DNA from 2 places in the Streptomyces sp. NPDC051738 genome. Region 2 is predicted to be linked to the other one. Evidence: riboswitches for the same ligand, from Rfam matches in the RefSeq annotation. Region 2 holds a riboswitch; the other holds the start of a gene.

Region 1 (5,438 bases), on a different contig from region 2:
CGGGGCGGCACCCACCATCTACGGACCCCGGCGACAAAAGGCCACGACCAGCCCTGTTCCGTGCTACCGGTCGACGCCTGGCCCCACCCCTGGCCGCGGCCCGCGGCGGCCGGCGACCGGGTCACGCTGGCCGGTCAGCTGTGCACACCGAAGGACGTGCTGGCCCGCCGGGTGCCCGCGGCCGGGCTCCGGGCCGGCGACCGGGTGCTGTTCTCACTGGCGGGCGCCTATGCGTGGAACATCTCCCACCACGACTTCCTGATGCACCCCAGGCCGGGCTTCCACTTCCTGTCGGCGCCGACCGACACCACCGAGTAACGGTCGCATCACTCTCGGCACACACGAAGGGCCGCCCGGCACGATCCGGGCGGCCCTTTCGTGTGTCGGTGGTCCAATCACCTCTGGCGAAATCGACTGCGGTTCGGCCGCGCCCAAGGGGCGCGGGGCTGTGTCGATGTGCGGCTCCGCCGCGGGGCGCGACCAGCCACGATGGCGCCGCAGCCGATCGACTGCCTGTCGCGGCCGCGCGGCGAAGCCGCACATCGACGCAGCCAGCGGAGCGCCTAGCGCAGGTGCCCCAGCTGCGCCGGGTTCAGGGCGTCGATGCGGTCGAGGTGGCCCAGCTGCTGGGAGACCCGCGGGACGCGGTGCTGGTGCTGGGCGGGGATGCCGGTCGTGGCCAGCGAGTCCAGCGTGGTGATCGGGTTCAGCGGGGTGCCGGCGTTCCGGGTGTCCACGGGCTGCGCGTTCGCCAGCGGGGCGGCGAGCCCGGTGATGCCGGCGGCCAGACCAACGGCGGCTGCGATACGTCGTGTTGAGATCATGCTTTGCGCAACGCGGGCGGCCCGCCGCCGGACACGGCCGCCCCGCGGGGCTCACCCGTCAGGCCCAGCGCACCGGGCGCGCTTGCCGAGTCCGGCGGGGCGGAGGAGTCTCGGAGAAGAGGCCCTCCCGGTCGTCCCTCATCCTGCCGCGGGCCTCGGAGGAGGTCACCATGGGCACCGCCGCATTTCCCACGTTCGACACCGACACACTGCGCCGGGGCATAGAAGGACAGACCCCGGACACTCTCCTTTCTCTGTACACGGACGACGCGGAACTGCGCGTCGTGAACCGCAACGCCCAGCCCAGCCACCCCAAGGTGCTGCACGGCCGTCACGAGATCGCCGCGATGCTCGGCGACGTCTACAGCCGCGACATGACGCACAAGCTGGAGGGATGCGTCATCCAGGGGGACCGTGCCGCCTACAGCGAGTCCTGCGAGTACGCGGACGGGGTGCGTGTCCTGTCCGAGTCGATGATCACGCTGCGCGACGGCAAGATATCCCGCCAGATCCTGATCGAGGCGTGGGACGAGTAACCGAAGCACCAGACGTTCGGGAAGGGAGCGGTCGAAGGTCCAGGTCGGCTGGTGACCGACCTGGACCTTCTTCATCGTCAGGGAGTCCTCAGCGTCGTGACGAGGTCGCGCGGGAGTCCGTGGGTGTCATGCAGGTAGTGGTAGTCGTCGTCGCTCAACGGGCCCTCGAACTCCGGCCTGCCGAGCACCCGACGCCCCCGCTCAAGGAGCCTGCCGAACCGCCGTTCCTCGTCCAGCAGCACCTCGCGCACCGGACCCGTTCCGCAGGACTGGCGGAAGTGGTCCAGCGTGTGACTCAGGACCTCCTCGGGCAGGTCGACAAGGGTGCGCGAGGGGTCGCCGCGCCACAGCGTGGTGAGGGCACGGCGGATCAGCCGGCGCAGGACGTAGCCGCGTCCGGTGTTGGAGGGCCGTACGCCGTCGCCGATGACGACGATCCCGGACCGCAGGTGGTCACAGACGAGTCGGGGGGACGGTCCGTCCGGATTCCACAGCGGCGGAAGCAGCCTCATCCAGGGCTCGAACAGGTCACTGTCGTACACGGAGTCGTGGCCCTGCAGAACCGTCACGAGTCGCTCCAGACCCATTCCCGTGTCGACGCTGGGCTGTTGGAGGGGCTGGAGGCTGCCGTCCTCGTGGCGTCGGTAGCGCATACTGACGTGGTTCCAGACCTCGACCCACCTGGGGTCGGCGGTGGGGGTGCCCTGCGGTGGGGTGTCCGGGTCACCGGTCCACAGGAAGATCTCCGAATCGGGGCCGCAGAGGCCGACGGGGCCGTGGGACCACCAGTTCTCGTCCCGGGTCGGCTCGACGGGCAGCCCCAACTCCCGCCAGGTGTCGAGCGATTCACTGTCCGGGCCGACCTCCTCGCCTCCCCCGAAGACAGTGACGTACATCCGCTCCGGCAGGACACCGAAGCCGTCGCGCAGCAGCTCGTAGCCCCAACGCAGGCTCTGTGAATGGTCGTAGTCGCCCAAGGACCAGGAACCGAGCATCTCGAACATCGTCAGATGGGTCGGGTCACCGACCTCGTCGAGGTCACTGGTGCGCAGACAGCGCTGGACGTTGACCAGCCGCCGTCCCTGTGGATGCGGGCGGCGGCCTTCCAGGTAGGGGGTGAGCGGGTGCATGCCCGAGGTGGTGAACAGCACCGGGTCGGTCGGCAGCGGCAGCAGGGTGCTGCCGGTGATCAGCTCGTGTCCGCGTTCGCGGAAGAAGTCGGTGAAGGTGCGGACGATGTGATCGGTGCTCGGCGGAGTGGTCATCGCGGATTCCTTCGGGTCGTGGGGACCGGAAAGAACCGCGGAACAGCTTCGGCCATGAAGGGGAAGGCGTACACCGACGGTCCGTTTCCGGCCGCCGGGAGGAGTGGGATCAGGCGTCGGCAGCCGGGGAGCTGGTCGCTCGCGCGGCTGCGGTGTGGGTATGCCCGATGCCCTTCATGGAATCGACGGTAACAGTGGGCGTCCGAACCGTCGCCCGGTTTTCTCCGGCCCCGAGCCCCGAGCCCCGAACCGTCTCCGTCGACTCGAACAACCTCCGTTAAGGTGGCCGTGGGCCGTGACTGGCGCTGAGGTGGAGCACCACCGGGGAGCGGCCTCGCAGAGTCGATGCCGTGCGCCTGGGCGAACCGGACACCCCAGCCCAGGAGTGGATCATGACTCAGGCCCGGCTCATGGACGGCACCGCGCTCGCCCGGCGCATCGTCGAGGAGACCACCAAACGCGCCGCCGACCTCACCGAACGCACCGGCACCGCGCCCTGCCTCGCGACCGTACTGGTCGGCGAGGATCCCGCGTCCGTCACGTACGTCCGTATGAAGCAGAACCGGTGCCGCAAGGCCGGGATCACGTCCCGCCATGTGCCGCTGCCCGCCGACACCACCACCGGGCAACTCGTCTGCACCCTGCGTGACTTGTCGGCCGATCCCGGTGTACACGGCATCCTGCTCCAGCACCCGATGGGCCCGCACATCGACGAGCGGGCCGCGTTCGAGGCGATCGCGCCGGAGAAGGACGTCGACGGGGTCACCTTCGCCTCGTTCGCCACGATGAGCTTCGGGCTGCCGGGATTCGTGTCCTGCACGCCCGGCGGGATCATGCGGCTGCTCGACGAGTACGGCGTCGACCCGGCCGGCAGCCGTGCCGTGGTCGTCGGCCGCAGCGCGATCCTCGGCAAGCCGGCGGGCATGCTGCTGCTCGCGCGCGACGCGACGGTGACGTACTGCCACTCCCGTACGACGGATCTGTCGGCGGCCGTCCGCGAGGCGGACATCGTCGTCGCGGCCGTCGGGCGGCCCAGGCTGATCAAGGGGCAGGACCTCAAGCCCGGCGCCGTGGTGATCGACGCCGGGTACAACCCCGGGAACGTCGGCGACGTCGACTTCGACTCCGCCGTCGAGCGGGCCTCCCTCATCACGCCGGTGCCGGGCGGTGTCGGTCCGATGACGATCGCCACGCTGCTGGAGCAGACCGTGGACGCCGCCACCCGGCAGCTCGGGGTGTGATCAGCGCATCCAGGCGCTGTACGACATCACGTCGCCGGCCTTGACGCCGTACTTCGGGTCCGCCTTCGTGAAGGTGGTCTCCAGCCCGAGTACGGCGCCGGTGGCCGGGTCCATGATCAGCATCTCGCGGGTGGCGGACAGGTCGTACACGTACGCCAGTCCACGCCGTCCGAGCCGGTCCGTGACCTGCCCGAGCGGCCGGAGCCCCTCCGTCTCCGCGAGGAGCCGCGCCACCGTCGCCGACTCGCGGGCGCCGAGGGTCCAGGTGCCGAGCAGCGACGCGACGGCGTCGAGGAGTTCGCGGGTGTTCAGCGGGGTCTTGCTGTACGCGGCCTCCTGCAGGTAGGCGCGCAGGTGGGCGACGTCGGTCGGAGGCGGCGACTGCGGCGGGGCGTCGCTCCAACTGGGCGGGTAGGTCTGCTCGCTGAGGACATGGCCGTCCTCGACGAGTTTCCCTTCCTCGCCGAGGACGGGCCGGCCGGGGTGGCGCGGGTCGGTCGCCACGACGATCTCGGTATGGCTGTCGTCGGCGTTCCAGCGCACGATGCGCTCCTCGGGAAGCGTGATCGGCGGCTTGTTGTCGCTCATACCGATGCTCCACGACTGCACGTGCGTGCCCTTGCGCAGCTTCGGCGAACCGTCGGCCGCGGCCGCCTGTGCCCGCTCGGCCAGGGTTTTCAGGGATACGGGGGTGGAGTCGGCCTGCACGAGCAGCGGGCGGGGTGCGGCCACCGCCGGGGCGGTCGTCTGGCCGGTGAACAGCAGAGCCGACACGAGCGCGCCTACGACGGCCGTGGCGGCCAGGCCCCAGGCCAGCCGCGGGCGGCGCGACGTCGGCTGCCGCATCAGCCGGTTGAGGTGGCGCTCGGCGTGGTGGTCCAAAGGGCCCTCGCCGAAGTGGGGTCCGTCGACCGGTACCGGGTTGGCTCGGCGCAGCAGTTCGAGTTCGTCAGCCATGGTTTCGTTCCTTCGGCGCGGTCGCGGGGCACACTCGGTCGATCTCGGCTCTCAGTCGGCGCCGGGCGCGGTGCAGCCGCATCGACGCGGCCCGTCTGCCGCAGCCGAGGGCGACGGCCAGTTCCTCGACGCCGAGTTCCTCCCACGCCGTCAGCCGCAGTACCTCCTGGTCGGCCGGGGGCAGCCGGGACAGTGCCTCGTGCACCCACGCGCCCGGCGCCTCCGCGTCCGGGCTGTCCACGATGTGCCGGCCGTGCGCGGCGTCGTCGTTGCCCATTCGGTCGACAAGACGCCGGCGGCGCCCGAAGCCGCGTACCGCGTTCGCCAGGCAGTTGCGTGCCACGCCGTACAGCCAGGGCAGCGGGGTGGCCGGGAGGTCGTCCCGGCGCCGCCAGGCGACGGTGAACACCTCCGCCACCACTTCCTCGACCTCACTCGTACGCCCGTCCAGTCGCCGCGCGACATAGCGGCTGACCGCCCAGTAGTGCTCGCGATAGGCAGCGGCGAAGATCTCGTCGTTGCTCATGTTCCGTTCGTGTCCGGCACTCGCCGGATCGTCACACCCGTTTCCGTGATTCTTGTCGCCTCCTCAGAGTGTGACGTCCTCACGCCGCG
Region 2 (5,438 bases):
GCGGCTCGGACCCCGACCGCCGCTGCGTGGACCGCGACAGCTACACCTACGAGGGCTACAAGGTCATCGCCGACAAGAACTGCAGTTCCGGCTCCAGCACCTCCAGCTCCTCCTACGGCAAGAGCCGCAAGAAGACCGGCTCCGGCAGCAGCTCCGACGCCTCCTGGTACTACGACGCCGACATCGACGACGGCCGCGCCGACTACGGCACCTTCAGCCGCAGCGAGGCCGTCGACCGAGGCGGCTTCGGCTGCTCGGGTTCGGGCAGCAGCGGCGGCTGAGCAGGACGCAGGACACCGCATATGGAGCGCCGCACGATCGAGCCCCGCCCCGGCTGGCAGCAGACCGTCGAGGAACAGGGGCTCATCTACCCCCTCACCCGCCACCCCGACAACTCCCTGCGCCCGTACTGGGACGAGAGCGCCCACTACGTCTTCTCCCTGGCGGAGGTCGAGTCGCTGGAGGAGGTCGTCGAGGAACTCCACGCCATGTGCCTGACGGCGGCCGGGCACATCGTCGCCGAGAACCGCTTCGCCGACCTCGGCATCACCGACCCGCGCGTCGCGGACGCGGTCGCCGAGGCCTGGCGCCGCCGCGCCGAACTCCCCTCCCTCTACGGCCGCTTCGACCTCCGCTACGACGGCACCGGCCCGGCCAAGCTCCTGGAGTACAACGCCGACACCCCCACCTCACTGGTCGAGGCCGCCTCCCCTCAGTGGTTCTGGATGGAGGAACTCTTCCCCGGCGCCGACCAGTGGAACTCCCTCCACGAACGCCTCATCGCAGCCTGGAAGAAGCAGTCCGCCCTGCTCCCGCCCGGCAGCCCCCTCTACTTCGCGTACTCCTCCGCCGACGAACTCGGCGAGGACATGATGACGGTCGCCTATCTCAAGGAGACCGCGGAACAGGCCGGCCTGGACACCGGCTGGATCTCCATGGAGGAGATCGGCTACGACCGCCTCTCCGGCCGCTTCGTCGACACCCAACTCCGCTTCATCCGCAGCTGCTTCAAGCTCTACCCGTGGGAGTGGCTCACCACCGACCGCTTCTCCGACCATGTCCTGGACACCCTCGACAACGGCGGCGGCACGGGCACGACCCTCTGGATCGAACCGGCCTGGAAGATGCTCCTCAGCAACAAGGCCCTCCTCGCCATCCTCTGGGAGCTCTACCCGGACCACCCGAACCTCCTCCCCGCCTACCTCGACGGACCCCGGGAGCTGGCGAGCACGACCGGCTACGTCGCCAAGCCCCTGCTGGGCCGGGAGGGCGCCGGCGTGACGATCCACGAACCCGGCGCCGAGCCGACCGTGCGCGAAGAGCCCTGCTGCTACCAGCAGTTGGCGCCCCTCCCCGCCTTCGACGGCAACCACGTCGTCCTCGGCGCGTGGGTCGTCGAGGACGAGGCGGCGGGCCTCGGCATCCGAGAGTCGTCCGGCCTGATCACGGACGAGTACGCCCGCTTCCTGCCCCACGTGATCCTGTAACGGCCGTACAGGGAAGGCGCACCCTTCCGCCCGTCCACCATCTGGTCCAGGCAATCCATGGCGCCCAGGTCGTCGACATCCCCGGCATGGGTCACGCACTCCCGGCCGGCTCACACCCCGAGTACGTCCCGCAACTGGGCGAGCCCCCAGTCCAGATCCTCCTTCCCGATCACCAAGGGCGGCGCGATACGGATGGTTTGCCCACGGGTGTCCTTCACCAGCACACCCCGCTCCATCAGCTTCTCGGACACCTCCCGTCCGGTGCCGTACGCCCGGGCGATGTCGATCCCCGCCCACAGCCCACGCCCGCGCACCGCCGTCACCCTCCCGGTCCCGGTCAACGCCCCCAGCTCCCGGTGCAGATGCCCGCCCAGCTCCGCCGCCCGCGCCTGGAACTCGCCCGTCCGCAGCATCGCGATCACCTCCAGCGCCACCGCACAGGCCAGTGGATTCCCGCCGAACGTCGACCCGTGCTCCCCGGGCCGGAACACGCCGAGCACCGAGGCGCTGGACACCACCGCCGACACCGGCACGATCCCGCCCCCGAGCGCCTTCCCAAGGACATACACATCCGGCACCACACCCTCGTGCTCGCACGCGAAGGTACGCCCCGTGCGCCCAAGACCCGACTGGATCTCGTCCGCCACGAACAGCACGTTCCGCTCCCGCGTCAGTTCCCGCACCGCCGGCAGATAGCCCGCCGGAGGGACGAGAACCCCCGCCTCGCCCTGGATCGGCTCCAGCAACACGGCCACCGTGTTCTCCGTCAACGCCTCCCGCATCGCCGTCAGGTCCCCGTACGGCACGATCTCGAATCCCGGCGTGTACGGCCCGAAGTCCGCCCGCGCCTCCGGGTCGGTGGAGAAGCTGATGACCGTCGTCGTACGGCCGTGGAAGTTGTTCCCCGCGACCACGACCTTCGCCATCTCCGCCGGCACCCCCTTGACCCGGTACCCCCACTTCCGCGCGGTCTTCACCGCCGTCTCCACGGCCTCCGTCCCCGTGTTCATCGGCAGCACCATCTCCATCCCGCACAGCTCGGCGAGCTGCTCGCAGAACGCCGCGAACCGGTCGTGATGAAACGCCCGCGACGTCAGCGTCACCCGCTCCAACTGCGCCTTCGCCGCCTCCACGATCCGCCGGTTGCCGTGCCCGAAATTGAGCGCCGAATACCCGGCCAGCAGATCCAGATACCGCCGCCCTTCCACATCCGTCATCCACGCCCCGTCCGCCGTCGCCACCACGACCGGCAACGGGTGATAGGTGTGCGCGCTGTGCGCGTCGGCCGCGGCGATCAGGGATTCGGTGGTGCTCGACGTACTCACGGGGCTCTCCGTTTCCGCCACCACGAGGGCTCGCGCTCCGCCGGTCACGAGGCTCGTGGCCACTGTCCATTTTCTGGCTTATCGAGTGTTTCGCGGCCCCTTCCTATCGTTGCTCGGATGGTGGACGCGGGACCGTGCTCCGTCGGCGCGCCCGGTAGGCTGATCGACGGGCCGTGACTGGCGCGCTGGGATGGGACCGACCATCGGGGAGCGGCCCACTGGACCCTGTTGTCCAGCACCGAGTGCCGTGCGCCTGGGCCGTACCGTGAACGCTGCACACCACGTCCGGAGGTCCCCATGTCTGCCGAGCCCCTCTCCACCGAGTCCACCGCCTTCCGTGCCGCCCTCGACGTGATCCGCGCCGTCGAGCCGCGCGTGGCCGACGCCATCGGCCAGGAGGTCGCCGACCAGCGCGAGATGCTCAAGCTGATCGCCTCCGAGAACTACGCCTCCCCGGCCACCCTCCTGGCGATGGGCAACTGGTTCAGCGACAAGTACGCCGAGGGCACCGTCGGTCGCCGCTTCTACGCCGGCTGTCGCAACGTCGACACCGTCGAGTCCCTCGCCGCCGAGCACGCCAAGGAGCTCTTCGGCGCCCGCCACGCCTACGTCCAGCCGCACTCCGGCATCGACGCCAACCTCGTCGCCTTCTGGGCCGTCCTCGCCGCCCGCGTCGAGACCCCCGCCCTGGAGAAGGCGGGCGTCCGCCAGGTCAACGACCTCTCCGAGGCCGACTGGGCGGAACTGCGCCGCGCCTTCGGCAACCAGCGCATGCTCGGCATGTCCCTGGACGCCGGTGGCCACCTCACCCACGGCTTCCGCCCGAACATCTCCGGCAAGATGTTCGACCAGCGCTCCTACGGCACCGACCCGGCCACCGGCCTCATCGACTACGACGCCCTGCGTGCCTCCGCCCGCGAGTTCAAGCCGCTCATCATCGTCGCCGGCTACTCCGCATACCCCCGTCTCGTGAACTTCCGGATCATGCGCGAGATCGCCGACGAGGTCGGCGCCACGCTCATGGTCGACATGGCCCACTTCGCGGGTCTCGTCGCCGGCAAGGTCCTCACCGGCGACTTCGACCCGGTCCCGCACGCCCAGATCGTCACCACCACCACCCACAAGTCGCTGCGCGGCCCGCGCGGCGGCATGGTCCTGTGCGACGACTCCCTCAAGGATCAGGTCGACCGCGGCTGCCCGATGGTCCTCGGCGGCCCGCTCCCGCACGTCATGGCCGCCAAGGCCGTCGCCCTGGCCGAGGCCCGTCAGCCCTCCTTCCAGGACTACGCCCAGCGCATCGTCGACAACTCCCGCGCGCTGGCCGAGGGCCTGATGCGCCGGGGCGCGACCCTCGTGACCGGCGGCACCGACAACCACCTGAACCTCATCGACGTCGCCTCCTCCTACGGCCTCACCGGCCGCCAGGCAGAGGCCGCGCTCCTCGACTCCGGCATCGTCACCAACCGCAACTCCATCCCCGCCGACCCCAACGGCGCGTGGTACACCTCCGGCATCCGCATCGGCACCCCCGCCCTGACCACCCGTGGCCTGGGCACCGCCGAGATGGACGAGGTCGCCGCCCTCATCGACCGCGTCCTCACCACCACCGAGGCGGGCACGACCAAGTCGGGCGCCCCCTCCAAGGCCGCTCACGTCCTCGACCCGAAGATCGCCGACGAGATCTCCCACCGCGCCACCGACCTCGTGGCCGGCTTCCCGCTGTACCCGGAGGTCAACCTGGGCTGAGGCCGAGGCCGACGCCAGGGCCGACACCCAGGTCTGCGCCGGGGGCAGGGCCGACGCCGAGGCTCCGGTCAAGGGACTGACGCCTAGGGCCCGCCGCCGAGGCTATGGCCCGCCGCCGAGGCTAAGGCCCGCCGCCGGGGCTGAGGTCAGACGCCGAGGCTTCGGTCAGGGGGCTGACGCCTAGGTGTCCGCCGGGTCCCAGAGCCCGCCCGCCGAGGCTGAGGTCAGACGCCGGGGCTGAGGTCAGACGCCGAGGCTCAGGCCAGACACCGAGGCTGAGGCCAGGGCCCGACGCCGACGGGCGCGGCTTTCGGCCGTGGGCCCTGGAGCGACGGTCTCCGACCTCGGCCGACGCCCCCGCAGCGACGGTCCTGACCCCGGCCGACGCCCCCGCAGCCCTCACCGGTCCAGGTCGATCAACACCTGTCGTGGCTCCTCCCGCGGCGGTCCGGCTCCCTGCCGGGCCGCCGCGCGGCGTATCAGCAGCGTGCCGCCGATGCCTGTCGCGAACCCGGCGGCCAACCCCGCCATCGCCCACCCGGCGTCATCCAGAGCCAGGCCGGGCCAGGCCCCGGTGGCAGCGTTCTCGACGACCTCGTCCTCCGTCTCACCGAGCAGCCCGCCCAGGTCCAGCCGCTCGAAGACCGAGCGCGGCGCCCGGTGCCAGCGGATGTCGTCGTCCTCCACCTCCGGCGCGAGATCCGACCGCACCCATGGGGTGCCGTCCTGGGCCACGAACAGCTGGTCCTGCCGCTGGATGGCCACGTCCCCTCCCGGAGGCCGGTCCGTCTGCGGCCAGCCACCGACTCCTGTCAGCCCCCAGACCACCGTGATCCGCATCGGCGGATGACGCCCCTCGACCCAGTTTTCAGACACCCGC

Evidence for each region. Region 2 has a riboswitch for ZMP and ZTP ahead of ACIA8X_RS24570 (glycine hydroxymethyltransferase). Riboswitches for the same ligand answer to the same signal wherever they lie in the genome.
Region 1: another riboswitch for ZMP and ZTP. It lies ahead of ACIA8X_RS35470 (bifunctional 5,10-methylenetetrahydrofolate dehydrogenase/5,10-methenyltetrahydrofolate cyclohydrolase); the one in region 2 lies ahead of ACIA8X_RS24570 (glycine hydroxymethyltransferase).

Annotation. Positions count from the first base shown of each region.
Region 1 covers NZ_JBITCM010000018.1:223,651-229,088, forward strand. Annotated here, with positions in the region: gene ACIA8X_RS35450 (type III PLP-dependent enzyme) at 1-318, shown strand, start outside; gene ACIA8X_RS35455 (hypothetical protein) at 564-824, opposite strand; gene ACIA8X_RS35460 (nuclear transport factor 2 family protein) at 995-1,360, shown strand; gene ACIA8X_RS35465 (alanine--tRNA ligase-related protein) at 1,438-2,625, opposite strand; ZMP/ZTP riboswitch at 2,911-2,994, shown strand; gene ACIA8X_RS35470 (bifunctional 5,10-methylenetetrahydrofolate dehydrogenase/5,10-methenyltetrahydrofolate cyclohydrolase) at 3,018-3,866, shown strand; gene ACIA8X_RS35475 (CU044_5270 family protein) at 3,867-4,823, opposite strand; gene ACIA8X_RS35480 (RNA polymerase sigma factor) at 4,816-5,349, opposite strand.
Region 2 covers NZ_JBITCM010000010.1:243,070-248,507, forward strand. Annotated here, with positions in the region: gene ACIA8X_RS24555 (hypothetical protein) at 1-281, shown strand, start outside; gene ACIA8X_RS24560 (glutathionylspermidine synthase family protein) at 303-1,487, shown strand; gene rocD (ornithine--oxo-acid transaminase) at 1,598-2,812, opposite strand; ZMP/ZTP riboswitch at 2,976-3,078, shown strand; gene ACIA8X_RS24570 (glycine hydroxymethyltransferase) at 3,110-4,558, shown strand; gene ACIA8X_RS24575 (hypothetical protein) at 4,958-5,438, opposite strand, start outside.